2 linked regions of the Undibacterium sp. 5I1 genome follow. Each later gene encodes a partner of the first gene's protein in a complex. Links are inferred from orthologs where the notes say so. Each region holds a gene or a part of one and is shown in the gene's direction. Other genes may lie near its edges.

Region 1 (8,067 bases):
CCAAAGCCTCTGCAAAGGCATTCGCCGCTCTATTTTGAATAAATATACTCCTGGTGGGTATTTTCAAAGTGCCCATATAATAATTGGACAATAAGCTTATTTTCATAAAAATAATGGGGAGTATATATAATTTGTCGATCTTGATTAATATGTCGGTGTTCTTTTAGGTGATTATCAGGGCGAGCTTCAAAAGCCATTTAATCGAGATACAGCGCTAAGCAGGATTGATTACTTGGACGCAACAATACGTCGACATAGCAATACGCTGGCACGGCTATGGTACGCAACAATGGAACGTGCTGGAGGCATTTAATGCTCTTTAGCAGGGAGGGTTTTTAGAAGTTCTCCAGCGTGTTACTCCCGTATAATCATGGGATGCAAAATCTTCTCCATAATCTGAATCCAGAACAGCTCGCTGCTGTCACTTTACCTTCGCAATCTGCTCTGATTTTAGCGGGCGCAGGCTCTGGTAAAACCCGCGTCCTCACCACCCGGATTGCCTGGTTAATCCAAACCGGACAAGTATCACCGCAAGGGATTCTGGCAGTCACGTTCACCAATAAAGCCTCCAAAGAAATGTTGTTGCGCTTGTCGGCGATGTTGCCGATCAATACGCGCGGCTTGTGGATAGGTACTTTCCACGGCTTATGCAATCGCTTGCTGCGCGCGCATCATCGTGATGCCAGTTTGCCGCAGACGTTTCAGATTCTGGATTCATCGGACCAGCTCTCGTTTATCAAGCGTTTGCTGAAAGCGAACAACGTTGACGATGAGAAGTTCCCGCCGCGCACCTTGATGTACTTTATCAATAGCGCAAAAGATCAGGGTTTGCGGGCAGCAGCGGTGGATGCTTATGATGATTTCAACCGCAAAATGGTGGCGTTATATGAGCTCTATGATGCGCAATGTCAGCGTGAGGGCGTCGTCGATTTTGCAGAATTATTATTGCGTACTTATGAGCTGCTTAGCCGCAATCAGCCTCTGCGTGAGCATTATCAAGCTCGCTTTAAACATATCTTGGTTGACGAGTTTCAGGATACCAATGACCTGCAATATAAATGGCTAAAGCTGATATCGGGGCAAGGCAATCAACACAGCGGCGCGGTGTTTGCGGTCGGCGACGATGATCAAAGTATTTATGCCTTCCGCGGTGCCAACGTCGGCAATATGTCCTCGTTTGAGCAAGAATTTAAAGTCGAAAATATTATTAAGCTGGAGCAGAATTATCGCTCGCATGGTCATATTCTGGATACAGCAAATACCCTGATCGCCAATAACAGCAAGCGCCTTGGTAAAAATTTGCGTACCGACGCAGGTCATGGCGAACCTGTGCGCATCTATGAAGCCAGTAGCGATATTCAGGAAGCGCAGTGGATTATTGAGGAAGCCAAGAACCTGATACGAGAAGGTTCGTTGCGTAGCGAAATCGCGATCCTGTATCGCTCCAACGCGCAATCGCGGGTGATAGAGCATGCTTTGTTCACAGCGAATTTGCCCTACAAAGTGTATGGCGGTCAGCGCTATTTTGAGCGTGCCGAGATTAAGCATGCGATTGCGTATTTGCAGCTGATGGATAATCCGCACAATGATTCTGCCTTTTTGCGTGTAGTCAATTTCCCGGCGCGCGGGATTGGCGCACGCTCCTTAGAGCAGCTGCAAGATTCAGCCAAACAATATGGTATTTCTTTATACGCGGCAGTACCTTATGTCGCTGGTAAAGCGGGTACTTCTCTGGGTAATTTTGTCAAACTCATTGAGAGTGCACGGTTTGAAACCCAGCGTTTGTCTTTGCCAGAAATGGTCAAAATTGTCCTCGATTTGAGTAGTCTGATGACGCATTATCAGAACGAGAAAGAAGGCGCTGACCGTATCGAAAACTTGGAGCAGTTAGTCAATGCGGCGACACTGTTTATTTCCGAAGAGGGTTTTCGTTCGGATGCCCCGGCTTTGTTAGGGCCTGCGTCACAAGCGGCGGTCGGCCTGGTTACGATTGCCGATGGGGTAGAGATTATTGATGCAGATGCCGCCTTACCCACAGTGATGTCGCCGTTGTCAGCATTTTTATCGCATGCGTCTTTGGAGGCGGGCGACAATCAGGCGCAGGTCGGACAAGATGCCTTGCAACTGATGACGGTGCATTCTGCTAAAGGTTTAGAATTTGATGCAGTCTTCATCACTGGTTTAGAAGAGGGTTTGTTCCCGCATGAGAATAGCGCGAAGGAAGATTCTGGCGTTGAAGAAGAACGGCGTCTGATGTATGTCGCGATCACGCGGGCACGCAAGCGCCTGTATGTTAGCTTCTCGCAGACCCGCATGCTGCATGGACAGACGCGCTACAACATGCGCTCACGATTTTTTGATGAGATGCCAGAAGAATCGATTAAATGGCTGTCGCCAAAAATCCAGCCAAGCTGGTTCGGTAATAAAAAATCAGCTTGGGATGAAGAACCATCAGCAGGGGCAAATCATATTGCACAGAATTTTAATAAAACCAGCAGCAAGCCCGGCTGGCGCATCGGCGAGACAGTGATGCATGCCAAGTTTGGCGAGGGCGTGATTGTGAATATTGAAGGTGGCGGCAGTAATGCTAGGGCGCATATTAATTTTGGACGGCAAGGCATGAAGTTGCTGGACTTGAGTATTGCGAAATTGGATAAAGTGTAAAAAACGACTGTGCTCTATCAACCCGATTACATTTAAAAAGAAGCTTAATTTAATATGGATAACACGCAATTAATTAACTATGCAGGTGCGGCGATTTTTGGATTGGCGGTGTTACATACATTCTCTACCAAGCATTTTTTACATCTGGCACATACTAGTAAAAATCATGCGGGTTTATGGCATTTGCTGGGTGAAGTAGAAGTTGTCTTTGGTTTTTGGGCGTTAGTATTGGTTGGCTGTATTGCTGTACTGAATCATCAGAAAGCAGCCATCAGTTATTTAGAAAGCCAAAATTTTACTGAGCCGCTATTTGTCTTCGTGATACTGACCATTGCAGGGACAAAACCCATTTTGCAATCGGTGCAGAACTTAGTCAGCCGTATCGCGGCGATACTGCCGGTGAATCCCGCCGTTAGCGCTTATTTTTTGTGCTTGAGTCTGGTGCCTTTGCTGGGCTCTCTGATCACTGAGCCTGCGGCTATGACTTTGGCTGCCTTAATGTTGCGTGAGCGTTTTTATACGAAAGATATTTCTCAAAAATTAAAGTACGCGACGCTGGGTGTTTTGTTTGTGAATATTTCTATCGGCGGTGTGTTGACTCCTTTCGCTGCACCGCCAGTATTAATGGTGGCAGAAAAATGGGGTTGGGATATCAGTTTTATGTCCAGCGTATTTGGTTGGAAAGCAGCGATTGCTGTATTGATTAATGCGCTGATCGTAACGGTGGCCTTTCGCAAGCAGTTGATGGAGATTAAGCTCGCTGTAATCGGAGCGCGAACTGCCGATGCAATTGTCCAAAGTACGGAGGCTCCTGTGCCATTCGCTGTTGTACTGGTTCACTATTTATTTTTAGGCGCGACCGTCGTGTTTGCGCATTATCCTGCGGTCTTTATGGGATTGTTTTTGTTTTTCTTAGGCTTTACCGAAGCTTATCAACGCTATCAGGACAAGCTGATGCTGCGGGAAGGTTTGCTAGTGGCATTCTTTTTGGCTGGTTTGGTGGTACTAGGCGGAAAGCAACAATGGTGGTTGCAACCGATACTGGCGGGTATGGATTCCACCGTTTTATTTTTTGGTTCTTTGGGATTAACGGCCATTACCGATAATGCCGCACTGACTTATTTGGGGTCTTTGGTATCTGGTTTATCTGATGGCGCAAAATATGCGTTGGTCGCCGGTGCCGTGACGGGTGGTGGTCTGACGGTGATTGCCAACGCACCTAATCCAGCCGGGTTTGCGATTTTGAAGGAGTGTTTCGATGAGCAGGCAATTAGCCCACTAGGTCTGATTATCTCTGCTCTGATACCAACCGCGGTTGCGGCGGGTTGTTTTTTGATGTTGTGATTTTTTAGAATTTTAAGGCAACGTTTTATTCATTTTATGAGTAACGTCGCCGATATTTAAACATCACAAGTAGTCACGAATCGTCATAGATAGTAAGCAGTCGTTGTCATTACCTTAGACATACCCTTCATTAAGAACTGGAAGGGTAGCGGCAGCGCAGAAGCCCCAAGCGCGTCGGCCGCCGCGCCATGGGCAATTTCATCCAGGCGCATTTGTTCCACGATGGCTTTTGATTTTTTATCATCGGATGGAAGCTTGTCCAGATGACTTGCCAAATGCGCTTCGACCTGCTTCTCTGTCTCCACCACAAACCCCAAGCTAATTGCATCGCCACAATGCGCAGCAATCGTACCGCAGACATAGGCACCGGCGTACCAGACCGGATTTAGAAAACTGGTGTGTGAGTTTAAGTCAGCCAGTCTCTGCGCAGTCCAGGCCAGATGATCTTCCTCCTCTTTGCCAGAATGAGTGAATGCCTGTTTGATATCTTTAGACTGTGTAACCCGTCCTTGCGCATCATATAAAGCCTGCGCGCATACCTCACCTACATGATTCACGCGCATTAGTCCTGCGCTGTGCTTGCGGTCTTGTTCGCTTAATACTGTTTCCTTTAAATAGTGGCCAGGTTGCGCGCGTGAAGCATGTGCCTGACCACTAACTACACGCAGAGCGCGATCAAAACCAATGACGAATTTGTCTATATCAAACATATGCTCAACCCTTTTTATTCAATGTGTTTGTTAATGCGTATTGTAAACCGCCACCGTATATTGCGCTGTGTGCATACATGCCTGCATTCATGCTAAAAGTTGATTCTTTGATATGGAAAAAAAACTTCGTTGTTGTGAAGACGCCACATTAAATTTGCTTAAATACGATCGTTCGCAAATTCTCTTTGCCCAATTTGACTTAATTTGTTTCAATATGTACAGATTCTGAGACGAAAGGTGTCAAAGTCAAAGCAAGACTAAGGCAACCTAAAATTTAACTGATAGAGATCAGTACACTTTATAAAACTATAAATTTTGGAGACACATTAAATGAAAAAAACGCTCATCGCATTTGCAGTTCTCAGCGCATTTGCAGCTACTGCCTCAGCACAATCATCCGTAACGATTTATGGTTCTATTGATGCAGGTATTCGTGACGTCACCAACGTTGATGCTGCTGGCAATAGCAAAGTCACCATGGGATCCAACGGTACGTACAACTCTAATCGTCTCGGTTTTAAGGGCGTTGAAGATCTGGGTGGCGGCATGAACGCTCACTTTGTACTGGAGTCTGGCTTTAACACTGCAACTGGTACTTTGGACAGCGGTACGATGTTTAATCGTTCTGCTTTTGTCGGCGTAACGGGTGACTTTGGTAACATCGATCTGGGTCGTCAGTATTCTTTAGCTTTCAAAACTATTGGTACTTATGAGCCATTTAGCTATAAATTCCCTGCAATTACATCTCCTGTTGCTGGTGTAGCTTTGTTCTTCCCAGCCACGTTTAGTGGTGGTGGTGCTACTCGTTTTAATAATGATATTCAGTACACAGCTATCTTCAGTGGCGTAAAAGTTAGTGCTGAATACGCTTTAGGTGAAGTTGCTGGTGATATAGGTCGTAATACAGTTAAATCAGTTGCGGCTACTTACACTACTGGCCCAGTGAATTTCGGTGGTACTTTTATGTCCACCGACGTTGGTGGTTTACGTAATAAATACTACACAGTTGGTGGTGCCTACAAAGAAGGCGTAGTTCGGGTTTCTGGTGGTTATGTAAAAGAAACACAAGAATCTGTCTTGAACATTGATTCCTACCAAAAATCGTTTTGGGGCGGTATTAACTACACTATCACTCCTCAAATTGAGTTGACTGGTGCTTACTATGTTACTGATTACACCGTAGCGACTTCAGCTGCTACTAAGGTAGATGGTTCTCGAAAAAATTTGGTAGTTGCCGCAACTTATGCATTGTCTAAGCGCACAAATTTCTATGTTGAAGTTGATAATAAGAAGTTAACTAATGCGTTTGTAGGAGCGACAGCAGTATTGGGCACTATTAATAATGGAACACAAAATGGCTTTTCCGTTGGTATTACTCACTTATTTTAATAAATTAGCAACAAACATCATGTAGTTTTTGATGAATAAACCTTGTTAAGGAGCTTTATTTAAATAAGGCTCCTTTTAGTTTGTTAGGAATTGCCATAGAGCATTAATTCATCAATATTGTTAATAATATTGCAATTTTCCGTTGTTTATTAACGACGTTTGTTGTTTTACACCCTTATAAAAGCTGATTTGGCTTTGCTGTCCGCCTTTAATTTTGGTCAAATACGTTAACTTCTTTTTAGCCGCAACAAAATTTTTGAAGTATTAGCTAGTTTGCATTATTTAAATGATTAATTTAATAATATAAAGTTGGCTTGATGTAGTTTGATTAATATTAAAACCCTTGGAGAAATATCAATGAAAAAATCATTATTAGCTCTGGCCGTTTTGGCAGCAGTTGCAGGTTCAGCACAAGCTCAATCTAATGTCACAATTTATGGTGTACTGGACATGGCTTTGCAACACGAAAATCGTGGAGGTGCTGCTGGTAGCATCACAGCTCTGGACAGTGGTATCCAATCTGGTTCCCGTCTTGGCTTTAAAGGTAGTGAAGATTTGGGCGGCGGTTTAAAAGCAAACTTCCAATTAGAAATGGGCGTTAATGCTGATACCGGTGCATCTTCACAAGGCGGCTTAACTTTTGGTCGTCAAGCTTGGGTTGGTTTGTCAGGTGAGTTCGGTTCTGTGAATATGGGGCGTCAATACACACCTATCTTCATCGCTACAGATACTATCGATCCATGGGATGCCGGTTTTAATAGCACAGGTGGCGGCGCACAAGCTGGTCAAGGTACTTCTACAGCAGGTACTTTAGGCTTATTCGGTACACCATTCCGTACAAACAATACAGTTAACTACACAACAAATAACTTGAGCGGTTTCACAGGTTCTTTGGCTTACTCGTTCGGTGAAGTTGCTGGCGACACATCCGCTTTGCGTAACATCGGTCTGTCCGGCATATACGCTGACGGTCCGATACAAGCAGCGATCGCTTACAACACAAATAATGATGCAACTGGCAAAGCCAAGAAAATTACTTTCCTTGGTGGTATTTACGATTTTAGCGTAGCAAAATTGCACGCTGCATATGGTAAAACTACAACTGACGCTGGTTATGTTGGTCCAGTCGATACTAAAGAGTGGATGATTGGGACGACCGTGCCATTTGGCGCTGCTAACCTGATCGCCACTTACGCTAGTGTTACCAATAATTTGGCAGCTACTGCTGGTAAAGGTCAACAGTTTGCAATTGGCGGTACTTACTCTTTGTCCAAGCGTACTAACCTGTATACAAACTATGCTCGTACAACTAATGACACAAATTCAAATGCTGGTGGTATGGCAGCTGCAAATGGTCAGACAGATAGTTTGATCAACGTTGGTATTCGTCATCGTTTCTAATACTTTGCAGACTTAGGTCTGCCTAGTCAGTCACAAAAAAAGCACCTTTGGGTGCTTTTTTTGATTTTGAACAAATCTTCGTAGAGGTTTTTAAGTCGCGTAAAGTACTGAAGGTGCTTAGCCCAGCAATTTGTAAGCGCCGCCTTTTTCTAAGGCGCGAACATATGATGGCATTGCATGTATGCGCTGTAGCCAATCCATTAATTTGGGGTGACTTATACTATTTAAGCCTCCGCGTGCAGCTGATGCTTCTAATACGAAGCTCATTTGTATATCTGCAGCACTAAACTCACTACCGGCAAACCAGCCAGTGCCAGAGATCTCTGTTTCCAGATAATTCAGATGGCGTGTGATTTGTGGTTGTATGAAACTAGTTTTTACTTTTTGGGCTATGCCACGGGCAATCGGCTTCACAAAAAATGGCATCGGACTTTGCTCTATCCTATCAAACACCAATTTCATTAAGAGAGGTGACATGGCTGAGCCTTCAGCGAAATGTAACCAGTAAATATAGCGCAAATAATCTTTGGAGTCGCGAATAGGGATCAGTCGTCCGTTG
Region 2 (5,482 bases), 970 kb from region 1 along the record:
AAAATATACTATGATGAGTATATTCTTCTGTAGAGAATGACGTACCATAAAAATATATTCAATGTATGCAGAATTGTTGTGACAATGCTTGGTCTACTGTTTCAAATAGATAGCTCTGACCCATCTCCTTGTTGAACCTAAGTGGAGCCAGGCAGTGCTAATGCTCATTTAAAAATGCTAGGAATAATTCATGAACTTCCCCCAATCTCATTTAATCAATAAATCACGTTTATTTCTGACCGTTAGTGCTCTGCTTTGCGGCGTGCTCAACCCCGTTGTAGCACAAACTAACGTAGTTGATTCCGGCTTAGACACCGTTATCAAAGGTGTTTGGCGTTCTGACGAAAATCGCGCGCGAGATCAATATCGCCACCCAAAACAGACCTTGGAATTTTTTGGTGTTCAAGCTAATGCGACGGTGATCGAAATTACTCCGGGCGGATCAGCTTGGTATGGCGAGATACTGGCACCTTTTTTAAAAGAGAAGGGCCATTACATTGCCGCCAATATTGACGGCAATAAAGTGTCTGCTAGCAGCGCTGCATATCAGAACAGAACAGCAGACGCACAAAATAAAAAATTTCTTGCAGATCCTGAGCGCTACAGCAAAGCAAGGACAATTAATTTTGATCCAGCCGCACCGCAATTTGGACCGGCAAACTCAGCTGACTACGTGCTGACCTTTAGAAACGTGCATAACTGGGTCGGAGATCATACAGAAGTCCCTACCTTCAAGGCGATGTTCGACGTGCTTAAACCGGGCGGTGTGTTAGGTGTGGTTGATCATCGCGCGGCTGCTGGTAAAACTTTAGACGCAAAATTAATTGATACCGGCTATTTGCCAGAAGAGTATGTCATCGCATTAGCCCAGCAAGCAGGATTTAAATTGGTGGGGAAGAGTGAAGTGAATGCTAATCCTAAAGATACAAAGGATTATGCGAAAGGTGTTTGGACACTGCCGCCGACCTACGCTGATAAAGAAAATAATCGTCAGAAATACAAAGAGATCGGTGAGAGCGACCGCTTTACTTTGCGTTTCGTTAAGCCGTAGAAAGCTTACTTAATGATGGTGTGATCGCGGATTGATTTGCTGATGTATTTGCTGATGTATTGGATGCTTGAAAATGAAAGCCCGATTGATGTCGGGCTTTTGTTCTTTAGAAACTTGGATTAGCTTGGACAGGACAATTTATGCGCCAGATTTAAAAAGAGACTGACCGATTATTTCCCAACAAATGCATCGGAATAACATTTGAGCGAAAAACAAAAGGGGTCGCATTTGCATGCGACCCCTTAATTATTTGGCTCCCCGACCTGGACTCGAACCAGGGACCTGCGGATTAACAGTCCGTCGCTCTACCAACTGAGCTATCAGGGAATAGAAGAAATGATGATCTTCGTTAAACTTTTTACTGCACTTGCAACATGCTAGGAATTCTGTGGCTCCCCGACCTGGACTCGAACCAGGGACCTGCGGATTAACAGTCCGTCGCTCTACCAACTGAGCTATCAGGGAACAGAGACAAAGATTATATGCGTCTTTGCCTGTTCTGTCAAAATTTTTCTACCCTGAAACGTCTATAAAACCTGAGCAATTGCGTCAATGACGACATCGATATTGCGCTTGTTTAAAGCTGCAACACAAATACGACCGGTATCGACAGCGTAGATAGAATTGTTATCACGCAGCTTTTCTACTTGCTCTTTCGTTAAGCCAGAGTAAGAAAACATGCCGCGTTGCTGGGTCACAAAGTCAAAGTTATACGCTGGAGCTTTTGCTTTTAACTCTGCAACAAAGGCAGAGCGCATTTCGCGGATGCGTACCCGCATGCCTGCCAGTTCTTCTTCCCACAATTGGCGCAGTTCTGGTGTTGACAATACGGTCGCAACTACTTGGCCGCCATGAGTTGGTGGATTGGAATAGTTAGTACGGATTACACGCTTTAATTGAGACATGATGCGCGCAGCTTCTTCTGCACTGGAGGCGGCAATACTCAGTGCGCCAACGCGCTCGCCGTACAAGGAGAAGGATTTAGAGAATGAATTGGAGACGAACAGAGCGCATCCAGTTTCCGCAAAGCGGCGTACTACTTTGCCATCGGCTTCTATGCCATCGCCAAAACCTTGGTAAGCCATATCCAGGAAGGGTACCAGCTTGCGTTCGGTGACGACTGCGATGACTTCCGTCCATTGTGCATCGCTCAGATCGGCGCCAGTCGGATTGTGGCAGCACGCGTGCAGCAACACGATCGCGCCTGCTGGCATGGCCTTCAGTGCCTCTAGCATGCCTGCAAAGTTCACGCCTTTAGTCACTGCGTCGTAGTAGGGGTAGGAATTGACCACAAAGCCAGCAGATTCAAATAAAGCGCGATGGTTTTCCCAGCTTGGATCGCTGATCCATACTTGCGAATCCGGCGCGAAGCGTTTTAAAAAGTCGGCACCCAATTTCAATGCACCAGTGCCACCAATTGCTTGCGCCGTGATGACACGCTTTTCTACAACAACGGCACTGTCTGCACCGAACACTAATTCTTGTACTGCTTTATCATAAGCAGCTAAGCCTTCAATCGGCAAGTAAGTGCGTGGCGCGAATTTTTCCATCAAAATAGCTTCGGCTTTTTTGACGCATTCCAACAATGGCACTTTGCCATTATCATCGTAATAAACGCCGACACCAAGATTGACTTTAGCGGGATTTTTATCCGCGTTAAAGCCCTCTGTGATGCCGAGGATAGGATCGCGTGGTGCCATTTCTATGGCAGAGAACAGGGAGGCGGAGGCAGGTGCGTTCATCGTGATAATATGAAAAATTAGCTGTCAAATTTCTGACAGAGAGGTTGGAATAATGCCAATTGGTGACAATCTGGACATGCTTGAAATTTCAATCACCCCATTCTAACAAAGGTAAGTGCGTCATGCCTGTAGCATCGATAATTTCTGCTGAAAATAATAGCAATACTAATAATCCGCCGGAAGGCAAGTTCGTCACTTTTCCGGATTCTCAGTTTGAGCTATTTCAGCCTTTTCCTCCGGCGGGCGATCAACCGGCTGCGATTGCCAAGTTGCTGGAGGGGATTAACGACGGTTTGTTTTTCCAGACTTTGCTTGGGGTAACCGGTTCTGGCAAAACTTATACGATGGCAAACGTAATCGCGCAAAGCGGCCGGCCTGCGATTGTTTTTGCACCTAATAAAACTTTGGCAGCGCAGTTGTACAGCGAGTTCCGCGAATTTTTTCCGCGTAATGCCGTGGAATATTTCGTCAGCTACTACGATTATTATCAGCCAGAAGCGTATGTCCCACAGCGTGATTTATTTATCGAAAAAGATTCTGCGATCAACGAGCATATTGAGCAAATGCGCTTGTCTTGCACCAAGTCACTGATGGAGCGGCGTGATGTGATTATTGTCGCGACCGTCTCTGCGATTTACGGTATCGGTAATCCTAGCGAATACCACAAGATGATTTTGACCTTACGCACAAAGGACAAAGTCAGCCAGCGGGATTTGATCGCACGCCTGATTCAGATGCAATACACCAGGAACGAAATTGATTTCGGCCGCGGCACATTCCGGGTGCGTGGCGATACGATTGATATCTTCCCGGCAGAACATGCTGAACTAGCAGTACGGGTAGAAATGTTTGATGATGAGATCGAAAATCTCCAATTATTTGATCCGCTGACCGGCCGCGTAAAACAAAAAATTCCACGCTTTACTGTCTATCCAAGTTCGCATTACGTGACCCCGCGCGAAACCGTATTACGCGCAGTAGAAACAATCAAAATCGAGCTGCGTGAACGCTTAGAATTTTTCCGCAAAGAGAATAAGCTGATTGAAGAGCAGCGGATAGAACAACGTACACGTTTTGATTTAGAGATGATGTCCGAGATCGGTTTTACTAAAGGCATTGAAAACTATTCACGCCATTTAAGTGGCGCTAAAGCCGGTGATCCACCGCCGACACTGGTGGATTATTTGCCCGCAGACGCGCTCATGTTTTTAGATGAGTCACATGTACTGACCGGACAGTTAAACGGCATGTATAACGGCGACAGAGCACGAAAAACAAATCTGGTTGATTATGGTTTCCGGCTGCCGTCCGCGCTAGATAATCGTCCGCTCAAGTTTGTAGAATTTGAGAGCAAAATGCGGCAGACGATTTTTGTGTCAGCTACCCCGGCAGAATATGAAAAACAGCATGCCGATCAAGTTGTTGAACAAGTAGTACGACCGACAGGCTTGGTCGATCCGCTAATTGAAGTGCGTCCGGCATTAACGCAAGTCGATGATCTGATGAACGAGATTACGATTCGTGTACAGAAAAATGAGCGTGTCTTGGTCACGACATTGACGAAGCGAATGTCCGAGCAATTGACCGATTTTTTGGCGGACAACGGCATCAAAGTACGTTATTTACACAGCGATATTGATACGGTAGAGCGGGTAGAAATTATCCGTGATCTACGTTTGGGTACCTTCGATGTGTTGGTCGGCATTAACCTTTTACGAGAAGGTCTGGATATCCCAGAAGTGTCTTTGGTGGCGATCTTGGATGCTGATAAAGAAGGCTTCCTGCGGTCGGAGCGTAGCCTGATTCAAACCATAGGCCGTGCTGCACGTAACTTAAACGGGATGGCAATTTTATACGGCGATAAAATTACCGACTCTATGCGTCGCGCCATTGATGAGACTGAACGTCGGCGCACTAAACAAGTTGCGTTTAATTTGGCGAATAACATCACGCCTATCGGCATTAAAAAACAGATTAAAGATTTAATTGATGGCGTCTACAGCCAACAAGAAGCCAAGCAAGAGCTAGAAGCTGCACAAGAGCATGCGCGCTATGAAGTCATGAGTGAGAAGCAAATTAGCAGAGAAATAAAGCGCTTGGAAAAACTCATGCTCGATCACGCCAAAAATCTGGAGTTTGAAAAAGCGGCCCAGGTACGTGATCAATTAGCTCATCTGAAAGCGCAAGTATTCGGCGCGGGCGGTAGTGATAATGTGTTGTCGTTAGCGAATAAGTAGTAGTTGGAAATTTCCATTTTTATTGGACCGTCAAAATCTGTATTTCATGTAAGGTTTCCGCTATTCGTTCGACTTAGCTAAATACGAGGTGCAATTGATATTAGCAAGGACGAAAGTGAAGCATGGTACAGGCGATAACATCCTCTGCAATCATTGGCGGGAACAGTGCAGCTAATCCTGGCAATGCCGCTTCGGCGCTTGCCAGTCTTCAGGCGCAGCTTGCCAGGTATCAGCAACAGCTATCTGATTGTGTAAATTGCGCGTCGTCCAAAACGATAGAAGGCAAAGTGCAAATTCAATCGCTGTCTAGCAAAATTAGTCAGGTTAGGGCGCGTATTGATCAGGTAAACAGCGTCAATGCAAGTCAGCAAACGCCTCTCCCTACAACCAGTCGTTCTAAAGAAAATAATAGCATCACCAAGGATTTGACCATCGCTCTAGGAGCAGAGAAT

What was found. The genes of interacting proteins can lie anywhere in the genome.
Region 2: the proteins of RGU72_RS13250 (region 1) and uvrB are in contact, whole or in part, in a crystal structure (PDB 7EGT), measured with the Thermus thermophilus proteins. The link is inferred for Undibacterium sp. 5I1 from one-to-one orthologs. Residues at the interface, in WP_096412145.1 of Thermus thermophilus: His654, Arg656, Phe657, Gln666, Asp668, Glu669, Lys680, Arg681, Leu682, Ser683, Lys685, Tyr686, Ala687; in WP_096411307.1 of Thermus thermophilus: Glu23, Leu25, Arg26, Asp27, Gly28, Glu29, Arg30, Phe31, Arg55, Glu326, Asp327, Phe328, Glu379, Ser382, Gln383, His398, Gly400, Arg401.

The regions. Positions count from the first base shown.
Region 1 is NZ_JAVIWI010000001.1:3,003,810-3,011,876, reverse strand. The notes cover bases 1-3,019. They hold RGU72_RS13250 (UvrD-helicase domain-containing protein), read left to right. Parts: upstream 1-375; coding sequence 376-2,664; downstream 2,665-3,019. Other genes in these bases: RGU72_RS13245 (putative Na+/H+ antiporter), read left to right, coding at 2,719-3,019; thiE (thiamine phosphate synthase), read left to right, coding at 1-38. In the rest of the region: more of RGU72_RS13245, read left to right, coding at 3,020-4,008; coq7 (2-polyprenyl-3-methyl-6-methoxy-1,4-benzoquinone monooxygenase), read right to left, coding at 4,092-4,718; RGU72_RS13235 (porin), read left to right, coding at 5,049-6,107; RGU72_RS13230 (porin), read left to right, coding at 6,465-7,508; RGU72_RS13225 (glutathione S-transferase), read right to left, coding at 7,626-8,067. UniProt on the Escherichia coli protein: A helicase with DNA-dependent ATPase activity. Unwinds DNA duplexes with 3'-5' polarity. Translocates on single-stranded DNA with 3'-5' polarity. Initiates unwinding more efficiently from a nicked substrate than double-stranded DNA.
Region 2 is NZ_JAVIWI010000001.1:2,033,955-2,039,436, reverse strand. Bases 2,533-5,472 are described here. They hold uvrB (excinuclease ABC subunit UvrB), read left to right. Parts: upstream 2,533-2,915; coding sequence 2,916-5,030; downstream 5,031-5,472. Other genes in these bases: RGU72_RS08995 (FlxA-like family protein), read left to right, coding at 5,153-5,472; RGU72_RS09005 (amino acid aminotransferase), read right to left, coding at 2,533-2,793. In the rest of the region: RGU72_RS09020 (methyltransferase), read left to right, coding at 191-1,051; more of RGU72_RS09005, read right to left, coding at 1,579-2,532; more of RGU72_RS08995, read left to right, coding at 5,473-5,482. UniProt on the Escherichia coli protein: The UvrABC repair system catalyzes the recognition and processing of DNA lesions. A damage recognition complex composed of 2 UvrA and 2 UvrB subunits scans DNA for abnormalities.